3 regions of the Lelliottia nimipressuralis genome follow, and region 2 is predicted to be linked to each of the others. Evidence: predicted binding sites of a transcription regulator. Region 2 holds the regulator's gene; each other region holds the start of a gene.
What was found. The regulator Fur, encoded in region 2, represses iron uptake genes when iron is present. The targets are predictions, from matches to a motif close to ATAATAATGAGAACNACTATCAA.
Positions count from the first base shown of each region.

Region 1: the regulator Fur is predicted to act here: its motif matches at 2,920-2,942, upstream of fepB (Fe2+-enterobactin ABC transporter substrate-binding protein).
Region 3: the regulator Fur is predicted to act here: its motif matches at 2,197-2,219, upstream of exbB (tol-pal system-associated acyl-CoA thioesterase).

Region 1 covers NZ_CP167172.1:1,232,684-1,238,225, forward strand. Annotated here, with positions in the region: gene fepD (Fe(3+)-siderophore ABC transporter permease) at 1-531, opposite strand, end outside; gene entS (enterobactin transporter EntS) at 643-1,887, shown strand; gene fepB (Fe2+-enterobactin ABC transporter substrate-binding protein) at 1,937-2,896, opposite strand; gene entC (isochorismate synthase EntC) at 3,086-4,261, shown strand; gene entE ((2,3-dihydroxybenzoyl)adenylate synthase EntE) at 4,271-5,542, shown strand, end outside.
Region 2 covers NZ_CP167172.1:1,332,821-1,338,362, forward strand. Annotated here, with positions in the region: gene glnS (glutamine--tRNA ligase) at 1-1,171, shown strand, start outside; gene chiP (chitoporin ChiP) at 1,613-3,010, shown strand; gene chiQ (ChiQ/YbfN family lipoprotein) at 3,057-3,386, shown strand; gene fur (ferric iron uptake transcriptional regulator) at 3,493-3,939, opposite strand; gene fldA (flavodoxin FldA) at 4,234-4,764, opposite strand; gene ybfE (LexA regulated protein) at 4,922-5,209, opposite strand; gene ybfF (esterase) at 5,338-5,542, opposite strand, start outside.
Region 3 covers NZ_CP167172.1:3,911,031-3,916,572, reverse strand. Annotated here, with positions in the region: gene ACB496_RS18700 (AraC family transcriptional regulator) at 1-3, shown strand, start outside; gene yghB (DedA family general envelope maintenance protein YghB) at 40-699, opposite strand; gene metC (cystathionine beta-lyase) at 842-2,029, opposite strand; gene exbB (tol-pal system-associated acyl-CoA thioesterase) at 2,281-3,012, shown strand; gene exbD (TonB system transport protein ExbD) at 3,019-3,444, shown strand; gene ACB496_RS18675 (SDR family oxidoreductase) at 3,573-4,469, opposite strand; gene ACB496_RS18670 (cytoplasmic protein) at 4,560-5,024, opposite strand; gene ACB496_RS18665 (hypothetical protein) at 5,017-5,421, opposite strand; gene ACB496_RS18660 (ESA_00282 family adhesion-associated protein) at 5,524-5,542, shown strand, end outside.

The DNA of each region.
Region 1 (5,542 bases), 100 kb from region 2:
CCAGACGTCCGGGTTGAGCAGGGCGATGCCGCTGGACAGACCTTCGAGTACCGCGCCGAGCGCCACGCCCGCCAGCGTCAGACGGACCGGGCTAAGCTGGCCGCCGCCCTGGCTGCCGGTAAAGGCCACCAGCAAGGACGCGGCGAGGGCGCCGCAGAAGGCCATCAGCAGTTGTTCGCCGGGGGAGGAAAAACCAAACAGCGCCGCGCCGAGGACGATAGCAAAACTGGCACCGGCGTTAACGCCAAGAATGCCGGGGTCGGCGAGGGGATTGCGGGTCAGGGTTTGCATCAGCGCACCGGCGAGGCCAAGCGCCGCACCGGCCAGCAGCCCGGCAAGGGTGCGCGGCAGACGGGCGTCCAGCACAATAATGCAGTCTGCGCGTTGGCAGGTACCGGACAGGGCATCGACGATCGTGGATGCGGGCAGCGGTTTCGCGCCAACCAGCAGGCTGAGTGCAACAGCAAGAATGAGTAACAACAATAAAACGGGCACGGCAGCGGCGCGCACCGTCAAAGAGGAAGACGACATAGCAACATCCATGATTTGATAATGATAGTAATTATCGTTATCTATCTTATTTGGCTATGTTAGCATGTGCGGCCATGGAATTGGTAGAAAGTTAGACCACAAGGCCTTGTCATGAATCAAAAATCCTGGCTGCTCAACCTCAGCCTGCTGAAAACGCATCCGGCGTTTCGCGCCGTGTTTATCGCCCGTTTTATCTCCATTTTATCCCTTGGCCTGCTTGGTGTTGCCGTACCGGTGCAGATCCAGGCCATGACTCACTCCAGCTGGCTGGTCGGGCTTTCCGTCACATTGACGGGCAGCGCAATGTTTATCGGCCTGATGGTCGGCGGCGTGCTGGCGGACCGCTACGAGCGTAAAAAACTGATCCTGCTGGCGCGCGGTACCTGCGGCGTGGGCTTCGTCGGGCTGTGCCTGAACGCCTTGCTGCCGGAGCCGTCGCTTATCGCCATTTACGCGTTAGGGCTGTGGGATGGATTCTTTGCCTCGCTGGGCGTGACGGCACTGCTGGCGGCGACGCCAGCGCTGGTTGGGCGTGAAAATCTGATGCAGGCCGGGGCGATCACGATGCTCACCGTGCGCTTGGGTTCGGTGATTTCGCCGATGGTCGGCGGCCTGCTGCTGGCGACCGGGAATGTTGCCTGGAACTACGGCCTGGCGGCGGCGGGGACCTTTATTACCACGCTCACCTTGCTGCGCCTGCCGGTGTTACCCCCTCCGCCGCAGCCGCGTGAGCATCCGTTAAAATCACTGATGGCGGCGATCCGTTTTCTGTTCAGCAATCCGCTGATTGGCGGGATCGCGCTCCTCGGTGGGCTGCTGACGATGGCGAGCGCGGTGCGCGTGCTTTATCCGGCGCTGGCGATAGAATGGCAGATGAGCGCCTCGCAGATTGGCCTGCTGTACGCGGCAATCCCGCTCGGTGCGGCGTTTGGCGCCCTGACCAGCGGCAATCTGGCGCACAGCGCGCGGCCTGGACTGATCATGTTGTCGGCGACGCTGGCCTCGTTTATCGCCATCGCTTTCTTTAGCCTGATGCCATTCTGGGCGCTGGGTGTGGTGTGTCTGGCGCTGTTTGGCTGGCTGAGTGCGGTGAGCTCTTTGCTGCAATATACCTTGATTCAGACCCAGACGCCGGAAGGCATGCTCGGGCGGATCAACGGCCTGTGGACCGCGCAGAACGTGACGGGTGATGCAATTGGCGCGGCGATTTTAGGCGGGCTGGGGGTGATTATGACCCCGGTGGCGTCGGCGAGCAGCAGCGGTTTTGTGTTGGCCATCGTCGGGGTGATTTTATTGATGACGCTGGCAGAGTTACGCCGGTTCCGTCAGGAACCCGTTGTGATTGAAGAAGTATAAAATGCAGTGCCCGGTCAGGCGCAACCGCCACCGGGCACAACCGTCTTTGCTATTTGAATAACACCTCTAAACGCTGCAACACCAGCATCGCACTGTAGTAATCCAGGCGGAAGGTCTCCGTGCCGAGCGCCCAGACGCGTTTGTTTTGCACCGCCGGCAGATGGGCCAGCAGCGGGTTAGCGTAAATCGCATCCACATCTTTCTGATCGCCCGCAAACAAGAACAACCCTTCTCCGTTCAGACCCGTCGCCAGGTTTTCACCGCCCAGCTGGATAATATCGTGGCGTTGGCCCTGGCTTTTGGACGTGTGTAGCCCGGCAGGCAGTTCAGCCAGCTGGAAGCCGAGCTGTTGCAGGAATTTCCCCTGCGCCGATTCGGTGGTCCACAGGTTCGCGCTGTGCGCAGCGGCGGTGTAGACGATGGCGTTTACCGGCTGTGGCGGCAGCTTCATTTTCTGTTTCACCTGCGCCAGCTGCGTGTCGAATTCCGCGATGCGGGCGGCAGCCTGCTTTTCCTGCCCGGTGATCGTGCCGAGCTGCGTCAGCAGTTCCTGCCAGCTTTTGTCGTCGTAGTTAATTACCAGTGTCGGCGCGATAGCTGAAAGCTGATCGTACAGCGCGAGGGCTGAATCGCCGCCGGTGGCGCTGATCAGGATCAGATCCGGCATTTGCGCGGCCACGGCTTCTGCGCTCGGTTCGCCGATATAGAGGCGAGAGAGTTTGCGTGCTTTGGCGATATCGCCCCACTGGCGCATAAAGCCCTGCGCATCCGCCACGCGGTTGTTAGGGGTGGTGGCACCGCTGGCAATGACCGGCGCGTCAATCGCCAGCAGCGAGCCGGTGAGGGTCACGCTGGTGGAAACAATGCGAGTCGGTTTGCTTTCGAGGGTGTGCGTACCGTGGCTGTCGCTCACCTGACGCGGCCAGTCGGCGGCGGTGGCTGAGGTTAGTCCTAAAACAAAAAGTCCTGCGAAAAGCAGGGTTTGACGACAAACGGCAGGGAGTTTCACAAAGCGGCATCCTGTTTTTGTTGAGGTTAATGCTTCTCATTTTCATGAATGCGCCGAAGGGATGCAAGCGATAGTCGCACAAGTTGCGCTGTCGGCGGTTGACACCGTCGCGCTCTGCTATTAGGTTAGCCATCGAAAATATAAATGATAATTATTCGTACTGCGTTTATCATTTTTAAGGAGGATGATATGGATACGTCATTGGCTGAGGAAGTTCAGCACACCGCGACCACGCTGCAATCAGACAGCTTTTTCTTTATGTCGCCTTATCGCAGTTTTACCACGTCAGGCTGTTTTGCCCGTTTTTCTGAATCCGCCGTTGGCGGCGACGATCCGGCAGGTGCCTTCCAGCAAAAGCTGGCGCAGGCGTTTCAGCATGCCAAAGACAGCGGAATAAGCCATCCGATTATGGTCGGCGCTATTCCGTTCGATACCCGCAAACCGTCGTCACTGTTTATTCCGCAAAACTGGCAGACCTTTTCCCGCCCGGCGCGACAAAAATCCGCGCGCTATCTCCCAGGGGCGCAGGAGCTGTCCGTCACCCGACGCACCGAAATTCCCCCTCAGCCCGTTTTTGAAGAGATGGTGGCCCGCGCCGCTGCGCTCACCGCTACGCCGCAGGTCAATAAAGTGGTGCTGTCGCGCCTGATTGATATCGCCGCTGACCAGAAGATTGACAGCGGGGCGCTGCTCGAGCGCCTGATCGCACAGAACCCGGCGAGTTTTAACTTCCACGTGCCGCTCGAAGACGGCGGCGTGCTGCTGGGTGCAAGCCCGGAGCTGCTGCTGCGCAAAGAGGGGGCGCATTTTAGCTCGCTGCCGCTGGCCGGTTCCGCGCGTCGTCAGCCGGACGACATGCTGGATCGCGAAGCCGGTAACAAGCTGCTGGCCTCGGAAAAAGATCGCCACGAGCATGACCTGGTCACGCAGGCGATGAAAACTGTGCTCGAAAAACGCAGCCATCACCTGACCATGCCCTCTTCCCCGCAGCTGGTGACGACGCCGACGCTCTGGCATCTGGCGACGCCGGTGGAGGGCGAAGCGCACGACAACGAAAACGCCCTGACGCTGGCCTGCCTGCTGCACCCGACGCCCGCCCTGAGCGGTTTCCCGCATCAGGCGGCGAAACAGCTGATTGCGGAGCTGGAGCCGTTCGATCGCGAACTGTTTGGCGGCATCGTCGGCTGGTGCGACAGCGAAGGTAATGGCGAGTGGGTGGTGACGATCCGCTGCGCGCGCATTCATCAGAATTCAGTTCGCCTGTTCGCGGGCGCGGGCATTGTCCCGGCCTCTTCACCGGTCGGTGAGTGGCGCGAAACCGGGGTGAAACTCTCCACCATGCTGAACGTTTTTGGTCTGCACTGAGGAACCATCATGAGCATTCCCTTTACCCGCTGGCCCGAAGATTTTGCCCGGCGCTACCGCGAAAAAGGCTACTGGCAGGATCTGCCTCTGACCGATATTTTGACCCGCCACGCCGGGAGCGAGGCGACGGCGATTATCGACGGCGAGCGTCAGTACACTTATCGCCAGTTCCATCAGGCCGTCAACAATCTCGCCTCCGCGTTGCAGGCGCAGGGCGTGAAACGCGGTGAAACGGCGCTGGTGCAGCTCGGCAATGTCGCCGAGTTTTACGTGACCTTCTTCGCGCTGCTGCAGGTGGGCGTTGCACCCGTAAATGCCCTGTTCAGCCATCAGCGCAGCGAACTGAACGCCTACGCCGCGCAGATAGAACCGGCTTTACTGATTGCCGATCGCCAGCACGCGCTGTTCGCGGGCGATGAATTCCTGAATACCTTTGTCGACCAGCACCGCTCCGTGCGCGTGGTGTTGCTGCGTGGCGATACGGGCGAACATGCGCTGGAAGCCGCGATTGCGCGCCCGGCGGATAACTTTATCGCCAGCCCAACGCCGGCCGACGAAGTGGCCTTTTTCCAGCTCTCCGGCGGCAGTACCGGCACGCCGAAGCTCATCCCGCGCACGCACAACGATTACTACTACAGCATTCGTCGCAGCAACGAGATTTGCGCCATCAACAGCCAGACGCGCTATCTGAACGCGCTGCCTGCCGCGCATAACTACGCCATGAGTTCCCCTGGTTCCCTGGGCGTGTTCCTCGCGGGTGGCTGCGTGGTGCTGGCCAACGATCCGAGCGCCACGCTCTGCTTCCCGCTGATCGAAAAACATCAGATTAACGTCACCTCGCTGGTGCCACCGGCGGTCAGCCTGTGGCTGCAGGCGATTGCCGAAGGAGCGGGAAATGAACAGCTTGCCTCGCTGGCGCTGCTGCAGGTGGGCGGGGCGCGTTTGTCTGCGACCCTTGCCGCACGTATTCCGGCGGAGATTGGCTGCCAGCTGCAGCAGGTGTTTGGCATGGCGGAAGGGCTGGTGAACTACACGGCGCTCGACGATTCCCCGGAAAAAATCATGAACACCCAGGGCCGCCCGATGTGTCCGGACGATGAAGTGTGGGTGGCGGATGAACAGGGCAATCCTCTGCCAAGCGGCGAAGTGGGACGTCTAATGACGCGCGGGCCGTACACGTTCCGTGGCTATTTCAACAGCCCGGAGCACAACGCCAGCGCCTTTGACGCCGACGGTTTTTACTGCTCCGGCGATCTGATCGCCATCGATGAACAGGGTTAC
Region 2 (5,542 bases):
CGAGGAAGGTAAAGCCTGTCTGCGTGCGAAAATCGATATGGCATCTCCGTTCATCGTGATGCGCGATCCGGTGCTCTACCGCATTAAATTTGCCGAACACCATCAGACCGGCAACAAGTGGTGCATCTACCCGATGTACGACTTCACCCACTGTATCAGCGATGCGCTGGAAGGCATTACGCACTCTCTGTGTACGCTGGAATTCCAGGACAACCGTCGTCTGTACGACTGGGTACTGGATAACATCACCATTCCTGTGCATCCGCGTCAGTACGAGTTCTCTCGTCTGAATCTTGAGTACACCGTGATGTCCAAGCGTAAGCTGAACCTGCTGGTGACCGACAAGCACGTTGAAGGCTGGGATGACCCGCGTATGCCGACCATCTCCGGTCTGCGTCGTCGCGGCTACACGGCGGCCTCTATTCGCGAGTTCATCAAACGTATCGGCGTGACCAAGCAGGACAACACCATTGAGATGGCCTCTCTGGAGTCCTGTATTCGCGAAGATCTGAACGAAAACGCCCCGCGCGCAATGGCGGTTATCGATCCCGTTAAACTGGTCATCGAAAACTACCCGCAGGGTGAAAGCGAGCAGGTCACTATGCCTAACCATCCGAGCAAGCCGGAAATGGGCAGCCGTGAAGTGCCGTTCAGCGCGGAGATCTGGATCGATCGCGCCGACTTCCGTGAAGAAGCGAACAAGCAGTACAAACGTCTGGTGCTGGGCAAAGAAGTTCGCCTGCGCAACGCGTACGTGATCAAAGCTGAGCGCGTAGAAAAAGACGCGGAAGGCAACATCACGACCATCTTCTGCACTTACGACGCCGAGACCCTGAGCAAGGATCCGGCGGACGGACGCAAAGTGAAGGGCGTCATTCACTGGGTCAGCGCGGCACACGCACTGCCGGTTGAAATTCGTCTTTACGATCGTCTGTTCAGCGTTCCTAATCCAGGCGCAGCAGAGGATTTCCTGGCGACCATCAACCAGGAATCATTGGTCATCAAACAGGGCTATGCAGAACCTTCCCTGAAAACAGCCGAAGCAGGCAAAGCATATCAGTTCGAGCGTGAAGGTTACTTCTGCCTCGACAGCCGTTATGCAACCGCTACCAAACTGGTGTTTAACCGTACCGTCGGTTTGCGTGACACCTGGGCCAAGATTGGCGAGTAAGCCTGGTCAATGAGAGACAAACGCCGCATAACGCGGCGTTTTTTTTGCTTATCGATCATGCTTTTACTTTTCGCGTCTATTTTTAACATTAAAATTACACGTCAATGAGCTGCTACTTATTTTTTTTAATAAAGTTTCGCGTAACGTGAAATAAGCGAAATTAAAGTATGTAAGCGCTATCAATTATCATTACCTACTGAATTTAACCATTTTTTTCTGATTAAGCCTTGTCCCGAGTGATATGTTTCAAATCACTACCAATTATGTGCACTTCGTCATAATCCTGCATTTTGCCCACTGAAAAGCGTTGATAATTCGCGTCACGAAAAATAGTCTAAAGGCGGTAGTTAATTCGAGGGTATTACAGACTACCCCTGACCATTTGGTCTTTTAGATTTTTCGCCGTTTAAGGCGCTTTTATTCGTCAAAGAGGAACAATCTATGCGTACGTTCAGTGGCAAACGTAGTGCGCTGGCGCTGGCTATCGCCGGTGTGACAGCAGTGTCGGGATTTATCGCGGCTCCGCAGGCTCAGGCAGCAGGCTTTATTGATGATTCAACGCTAACGGGCGGTATCTATTACTGGCAACGTGAGCGTGACCGTAAAGACGTCACCGAAGACAAATATAAAACTAACCTTTCTCACTCCACCTGGAACGCCAACCTGGATTTCCAGTCCGGTTATGCCGCTGATATGTTTGGCCTGGATATTGCCGCGTTTACTGCCATTGAAATGGCGGAAAACGGCGATAGCGCACACCCGAACGAAATCGCATTCTCCTCCAGTAATAAAGCTTACAAAGAAGACTGGTCGGGCGATAAGAGCGGTATCAGCCTGTATAAAGCGGCGGCCAAATTTAAATACGGTCCGGTATGGGCGCGCGGCGGTTATATTCAGCCAACCGGCCAGACTCTGTTAGCTCCGCACTGGAGCTTTATGCCGGGTACTTACCAGGGCGCAGAAGCCGGGGCGAACTTTGATTATGGCGACGCTGGTGCGTTGAGCTTCTCGTACATGTGGACCAACGAGTACAAAGCGCCGTGGCACATCGAGATGGACAAGTTCTACCAGAACGATAAAAAGACGCGGGTGGAATATCTGCACTCACTCGGCGCGAAATATGACTTCAAAAATGATCTGGTACTGGAAGCGGCATTCGGTCAGGCAGAAGGTTACGTCGATCAGTACTTCGCCAAAGCCAGCTACAAATTCGATATCGTTGGCGGCCCGCTGACCACCAGCTATCAGTTCTACGGTACGCGCGACAAAGTCAGCGATGGCGGCGTAAACGATCTGTATGACGGCACCGCATGGCTGCAGGCTCTGACCTTCGGCTACAAAATTGGTCAGGTAGATTTGCGACTCGAAGGAACTTACGTTAAAGCGGAAGGGCAGCAGGGCTACTTCCTGCAGCGTATGACGCCAACGTACGCCTCGTCTAACGGTCGTCTGGATATCTGGTGGGATAACCGTTCTGACTTCAACGCCGACGGCGAAAAAGCGCTCTTCTTCGGCGCGATGTATGACCTTAAAAACTGGAATCTGCCGGGCTGGGCGGTGGGCGCATCTTACGCCTACGCATGGGACGCGAAGCCAGCTGACATGGCGACGCCAGATGCCTACTACGATCCAAACTATCGTCTGAAAGAGTCTTCATACAGCCTGGATGCAATGTATACCCTGCAGGATGGTCGCGCCAAAGGCACCATGTTCAAACTGCACTTCACGCAATACGACAACCACTCCGATATTCCGAGCTACTCGGGCGGTTACGGCAACATCTTCCAGGATGAGCGTGACGTGAAATTCATGGTTATCGCACCTTTCACCATCTTCTGATGAACGATCTGGCGGGATCACTCCCGCCGGAATGGAGACCGACATGTTGAAGAAAATCGCATTCGTTGCTGTGCTGGCCGCAGGGCTGACCGCCTGCGCGCAACCTCAGGCGCAGAAAGAAGACTCTCGCCTGAAAGAGGCTTACAGCACCTGCATTAACACCGCTGAAGGCTCGCCGGAAAAAATCGAAGCCTGTCAGAGCGTACTGACGGTGCTGAAGAAAGAGAAAGCCCATGAGCAGTTCGCGACGCAGGAAAACATCCGCGTGATGGATTACCAGGCCTGCATTCAGGCGCGTAAAACCGGTAACGATCAGGAAGTGGCAAAACGTTGCGATCAGATCTGGAAAGAGATCCGCAGTAACAACGCACAGTAATTCGTTGTATTCAGCGCCCGGCCGCGAAAGCTTGCCGGGCGTTTTTGCATTTATTGCAGGCAAAAAAAAAGCCAACCGTCAGGTTGGCTCAGAGTTTGTAACACGATTATTTGGTATCGTGTGCATGCTCGTTTTCGCGGCAATCGCCTTCAGCACAATGACCATACAGGTACAGGCTATGGTTGGTCAGACGGATGCCATGTCGGGTGGCGATTTCACGTTGACGTGCTTCGATGGAGTCATCGCTGAATTCAATCACCTTGCCACAGTCGAGGCAGATCAGGTGATCGTGATGATGCTGTTGCGTCAGTTCAAAAACGGATTTACCGCCTTCGAAATTATGGCGGGTGACAATCCCGGCGTCATCGAACTGGTTCAGAACGCGGTATACGGTCGCCAGTCCAATCTCTTCGCCCATGTCGATCAGACGTTTGTATAAGTCTTCCGCACTGACGTGATGGTTGTCCGGCCCTTGCAGAACTTCCAGGATTTTTAAACGAGGAAGCGTAACTTTCAGGCCAGCCTTCTTTAATGCGGTATTGTTGTCAGTCATGCGGAATCTGTCCTGTTGCTAAACGATTCACTTCCTTAGAAGAAGTGACAGAAAATGCAGTTGGGATAATGCGTCTCATTATAGAACTGCCATGCCTAAATGAAAACTGCAAGTCTCAAGCAAAGTATGCTTATAAAAACGTGGTATCACCAACAAACTTGTTGGATGGCATCCACTTTAACCCGGGGACATTGTACAGGTATGAACACGAAAGTTAAAAATTTGTAGCAATTATTTTAATCGGTATTATCTATCAATGAGGTGCAACGTAGTCAGTTGCACCTCATCACTGCATTACGCGTTCAGGATGTCGTCGAGGTGCAGCTCTTCGCGGATCTGTTTTACCCACTTGTCGACGCGCTCAGCGGTCAGTTCTGGCTGACGGTCTTCGTCGATAGCCAGGCCAACAAAGTGGTCGTCATCCGCCAGGCCTTTAGAAGCTTCGAAATGATAACCCGCCGTTGGCCAGTGACCGACGATTGCCGCGCCGCGCGGTTCAATGATGTCGCGGATGGTGCCCAATGCATCACAGAAGTATTCCGCGTAGTCTTCCTGGTCGCCGCAGCCGAAGAGGGCAACGAGTTTACCGTTGAAATCCACTTCTTCCAGCGTCGGGAAGAAATCATCCCAGTCACACTGTGCTTCGCCGTAGTACCAGGTTGGAATGCCAAGCAGCAGAATATCGTAACCTTCGAGATCCTCTTTGCTGCTCTTAGCAATGTCATGTACGTCGGCAACGTCTTTACCAAGCTGTTTTTGAATGTTTTTTGCGATGTTTTCGGTATTACCGGTATCGCTGCCGAAGAAAATGCCGATGATTGCCATGAGTGAAATAACCTCTTGAAACTTAATGGTATGGTGGCGCAAATTGTCCACGGATAAGGGCAATCATAGCAGAACAGGGAAGTCTGCGGAAACAGCTATCACGCGGGACTGCACTCTGTGCTACATGAAAGGGACAATTGAGGGGATTTTCAGACGATCACCTGGTGCTGCGCCATGCCTGAAGCTGTGCCATCAGCATCTCTTCAATCAGCTCGCTGCGGCTGATCTCGCGGGCATCGGCCAGTTCACTTAAGGCGTCGGCGGCCTCCGCGTTGAGTTTCAGCTCGACGCGTTTAAGCCCACGACTTTTGTCGCGTTTCAGCTGATTGCGCTTATTGATGCGCAACTGTTCATCACGCGAAAGCGGATTGGTTTTTGGTCGTCCCGGTCGACGTTCAGTCGCGAACAGATCTAGTGTCGTGCGGTCCGTTTGTTCTTTGGCCATGATTCAGAAACTTCGGGGAAAACGAGCGGCCCTGCTATTGCCGGGGCGATGAGCGCGACATCATACATCACGGATACCTGCACGCCAACGACTGGTAGCCTGCGGGCAACCGGTCGCTGGCTTTTTAATCAAATCGCTTTATCAGAGAGATAGCGACGGATCGCCCGCAGCACGGCTTCGGGTTTTTCAGCGTGAACCCAGTGCCCGGCTCCGGCGATCACATGCGCACGCGCCTGTGGGAATTGCGCCAGCAGCGTATCGCGATAGGCATCGGTGACGTACGGAGAATTGCCGCCGCGAATAAACAGGGTAGGGTGTGGCCAGGCCGGAACG
Region 3 (5,542 bases), 2.1 Mb from region 2:
TAAAGCGTCCTCTCCCGGGGAGGGAGAGGACGGAAGAGATTAGACGTTACAGCATTTCTTCTTGATCACCACAAACAGCGTCCCGACGAGGCCTGCAACCAGCAGGAAAATCGGCAGGATCATCAGGAAGGTCATCACCTGATCTTCATGGTGCTTCACAAACGGGATCATGCTCAGGGCATAACCCAAAGAGGTCACAACGCCGACCCACAGCAGGGCGCTCAGCCAGTTGAAGAACTGGAAGCGGCGGTTCGACAGGCCAGAAATCCCGGCCATCGTTGGCAGCAGGGTGCGAATAAACGCCAGAAAACGTCCGGCGAGCAGAGCCAGCAGGCCGTGACGGTCAAACATGCAGGTGGCGCGCTCGTGGTATTTCACGGGCAGTTGCGCCAGCCAGCCTTTCACGACGCGCGTATTGCCGAGCCAGCGGCCCTGCACATAGCTCAACCAGCAGCCGAGGCTGGCGGCCGACGTTAAAATCACGATCGTGGGGGCGAAGTCCATAACGCCTTTACCGATTAACGCCCCGGCTAATAACAGCAGGCTGTCGCCCGGAAGAAACGAGGCCGGCAGCAGACCGTTTTCCAGAAAAAGCGTGGCGAACATAACGAAATAAACAACACCTACAACGTGCGGGTCCGCCAGCGCTGCAAAGTCGTGTTGCCAGAGCGCAGCGATAATATCTTGAATGACAGCCATGGACTTTCCTGTGGAACAACTGATATGTGGCTATTGTACTCCTGATTTCGCCCAGTGGGGTTGATCGGGGACCCAACAAATGCAGTCTTTTCTGCTGCACGTGTCTGTAAAACGGTCCGGGAGTACATTTACAGCCCGCACTCTACACGATGCGTTCGAAACCTGCCGATAAATCCGCGATCAGATCATCAACATTTTCTAAACCGATGTGCAGTCGGATCAGCGTGCCGGTAAAGTCGATTTCTCCACCAGGGCGCAAACCGGCAAGTTGTTCAGGCTGATTCGGCAGAATGAGCGATTCAAAGCCGCCCCAGGAGTAAGCCATGCTAAAGAGCGAGAAGTTATCCAGGTAGGCGGCCAGCTCGTCGTTACTCAATCGCTTATTGAGAACAAATGAGAACAGACCGCTGCTGCCCGTAAAGTCACGTTTCCAGAATTCGTGGCCTTTGCTGCCCGGTAGTGCAGGGTGATTCACGCGAGCGACCTGCGGATGTTGCGCCAGCCATTCGGCCACTTTCAGACTGCTTTCGTGATGCTGACGCAGACGCACGCCCAGCGTACGAAGCCCGCGACTGGTCATATAAGCGGTATCGGCATCCACCATCTGCCCCATCAGGTAGGCATTTTCGCGCAGCTGATCCCAGCAGCGGGCGTTAGACACCGCCGTGCCAATCATGCCGTCTGAGTGGCCAATCAGGTATTTCGTTGCCGCCTGAATCGAGATATCGATGTCAAACTCAAGGGCTTTAAACAGCACGCCCGCCGCCCAGGTGTTATCGATCATGATGATGGCGTCTGGCGCCACGCGACGCACCGCGCGGACAATCGCCGGAACGTCATGCACTTCCATGGTGATAGAGCCGGGAGATTCCAGGAACACAATGCGCGTATTCGGCTGGATAAGCTCCGCAATGCCTTCGCCTATCAGCGGATCGAACCAGCCGGTGGTGACACCCAGACGGGTCAGAATTTTGGTGCAGAAATCCTGGCTTGGCTCATAGGCGGTGTTGGTCATCAGGATATGATCGCCCTGTTCAACGAACGCCAGAATCGTATTTGCTACCGCAGCAGCACCGCACGGGAACAGGGCACAGCCGACGCCGCCTTCCAGCTCGCACATCGCTTCCTGCAATGAGAAATGGGTCAAAGTGCCGCGACGCCCGTAAAACAGCTCGCCTTTCGCGCGATTGCGGGTGGCGTGTTTCTTGGCCTCAACAGTATCGAAGACCAGCGAGGAGGCGCGTTGAATCACGCTATTTACCGAACCCTGAGTGTACTTTTTACTGCGTCCTGCCTGCACAAGCGTGGTATCAAGATGCTTCTCTGTCATGTTCGCTAAACCTGTTTTTATCCGTCTGGACGTCCAGACTACCACGATTGCGAAAATCTGCACCCGGATGCTTAGCGAATAAGCACAATATTTTATGAAAAATACGCATAAGAAATTTTTACTGCGTAAGCGCAAGGAAAATGAGCGAAAATTACGGCACTATGCAAATACTAATGAGAACTACTATCAATTCGACGTGGTTTTGATATTATTATGCTCAGAATTTGTGATTTGCGTCCTGGAGATACAGAGTGGGTAATAATTTGATGCAGACGGATCTCTCCGTTTGGGGCATGTATCAACATGCTGACATCGTGGTTAAGATTGTGATGATCGGCCTGATTCTGGCGTCCGTGATCACCTGGGCAATTTTCTTCAGCAAAAGCGTTGAGCTGATTTCTCAAAAGCGCCGCCTCAAGCGCGAGCAACAGCAGCTGGCTGAAGCCCGCTCGCTGAATCAGGCATTTGACATCACCTCAGCGTTCCATGCGAAAAGCCTGACCACCCAATTGGTCAACGAAGCTCAAAACGAACTGGAACTCTCCGCAGGCAGTGAAGATAACGAAGGCATTAAAGAGCGTACGGGCTTCCGCCTGGAACGTCGCGTTGCCGCCGTGGGCCGTCACATGGGCCGCGGAAATGGTTATCTGGCAACTATCGGTGCGATCTCCCCGTTCGTGGGTCTGTTTGGTACCGTGTGGGGCATCATGAACAGCTTCATCGGTATTGCTCAGACGCAAACCACAAACCTCGCCGTAGTGGCACCGGGCATCGCGGAAGCGCTGCTGGCAACGGCGATCGGCCTTATCGCTGCTATTCCGGCGGTGGTTATCTATAACATCTTCGCGCGTATGATTGGCAGCTACAAAGCCACGCTCGGTGATGTTGCCGCACAGGTTCTGCTGCTGCAAAGCCGCGATCTCGACCTCAGCGCCAGCTCCGTTAAGCCGGTACATTCTGCTTCGAAACTGCGTGTAGGTTGATACGTTATGGCAATGCGTCTTAATGAAAATCTGGACGATAACGGCGAAATGCACGAAATCAACGTAACGCCGTTTATCGACGTTATGCTGGTTCTGCTGATTATCTTCATGGTGGCCGCGCCTCTGGCGACGGTGGACGTGAAGGTCAATCTGCCGGCCTCTTCCAGCCAGCCGCAGCCGCGTCCGGAAAAACCGATTTACCTGTCGGTGAAAGCTGATAAATCGATGTTCCTGGGCAACGACCCGGTCACCGATCAATCCGTTATTCCGGCACTGGATGCGCTGACCCAGGGCAAAAAAGACACTACCGTCTTCTTCCGCGCGGATAAAACCGTCGACTACGAGACCATGATGAGAGTGATGGACACGCTGCACCAGGCGGGCTATCTCAAAATCGGACTGGTCGGCGAAGAGAAAACGGCGGCGAAATAAACGTAAAAACGGCAACGCAAGTTGCCGTTTTGTTTTCTCTCTTTCGTGAGTAACGCGTAAGAGAAAGTCTCAGGCGGGACAAACCCGCAGGCGCGATATTCGTAGCGCCCCCGGGCAGACTGACAGCACTAGCCTAAATGCTCCCCGCCGCACACGCCGTGCACTTCCGCCGTAACGTAGCTCGACTCCTGACTCGCCAGATAGACATACACTCCAGCCAGTTCGGCAGGCTGCCCCGCACGTTTCATCGGCGTCTTCTGACCAAACTGCGGAATTTTCTCCTGCGTCTGGCCGCCAGAAATTTGCAGTGCCGTCCAGATCGGGCCAGGGGCAACCACGTTAACGCGAATGCCTTTATCTGCCACCTGTTTTGCCAGCCCACGGCTGTAGTTCAGTATCGCCGCTTTCGTCGAGGCGTAATCGAGCAGATGCGGGCTTGGCTGATAGGCCTGAATGGACGAGGTGGTCACGATGCTGGAACCGGCTGGCAGGACGGGAATTGCCTCCTGCGTGATCCAGAAAAGTGCCAGCACGTTCACCGCGTAGGTTTGCGTAAACTGTTCGGTGGTCAAATCGGCAATCTTCTCGACAGCGACCTGTTTACCGGCAACCAGCGCCAGCGTATCCAGCCCGCCCAGCGCTTCGCGGGCTTTATGCACCAGCGAGCGGGCAAAGGATTCATCGCTCAGATCGCCTGGAATCAGCACCGCTTTTCGGCCCGCCTCTTCGATCAGCTGTTTGACCTCCTGGGCGTCCTCTTCTTCCGCAGGCAGATAGTTAATCGCCACGTCAGCGCCTTCACGCGCGTAAGCAATGGCGGCGGCGCGCCCGATACCGGAATCACCCCCAGTCACCAGTGCCTTACGATCCTGGAGCCTGCCGCTACCTTTGTAGCTCTTCTCGCCGCAGTCGGGCACGGGCGTCATCTTCGCTTGCACGCCAGGCGCTGGCTGCTTTTGCTTAGGGTAGTCGCCGGTGTAGTACTGGGTGGTTGGGTCCTGGATATGTGTCTGATGTTTTGACATAAGGCCTCTCCTGTTGGGTGAGTTAGGCCATTAAGTGTAGAAGAGCGAGAGGAGGAGGTTGTCGTATTCGGGGGAATCTGACTGGTGAGGCTATTTCGGCTCAGCAGGCGCGTGGGAAGGGGCGTCCACTTTTGCCGCCAGCGCATCTTCGTCCAGAGCGACGGTCGTGACGTTCGAGGTGTGATAGCCACCGTCAGCCAGTTTGCGCGTCAAACGCAGCGTGGAGGCCTCTCTGGAGAGCAGATGCTGGTAGTTGCTCTCAATGCGGCCCATGATTTTATCTTTCAGTTCGGGCTTGAGGGATATCACCGCGTTAATCATCGCGCCATAAATCTCTTCTTTCACCTGCAACGAGTAGATCTCGCGGCGATTTTCCCACTTCAGGCGAACCAGCGCGGCCGGGATCGATACCATGTCTTGCGCAATGCGGGTCATCTCGTCATTTTTATGTTTTATTAATGCGTCGAGATTTTGCTTTAAGATAAACTCATCGCTTTTATGGTTATCTAAAGTCAAATAAACGTTATTATCTTCAACTTCTTTCACGTTAATCATCCTCTAGTTTATAAAAAATAGGGTTGTTTTTTTCTCGGGTAATTAGATTAAGCCAAATTTCGTTGCCAGCTTCGTTTATTTCTTCGGTTTTTTCAGTCATTATTTGACTTAATGTTTGAGCGTCTATTTCTCCCTCGGCCTGCAGGTCGTTAAGCAGGTGGGCAAAGGCTTCAATCTTCACCACGCGAAATAGCCGATCTTTTATATGGCGGTCATGCTCTTCTAACAGCATATTACGTGATTTACCGGTACGGGTAACACCAATTAATATGTCAGCCTCAAAATCGGATAGTTTTCTTTTTCCCTGAGTGAAATTAGCATTGCTTTCTGCTTCCGCCGATTTAGGGACCACAGAGGCGATGTGGTACCGGACCGGCACAAGATTGTCGGGCAGCATTTTAATATCCTTTAATTTCAGCAGGGTAGGTTCAAATAGGGCGTGAGATTCGTTGACAATAACATGAGGCAAATTTAAAATCAAAAAAAATGGAGCCATCCCATGAACAGCATTTTTTATT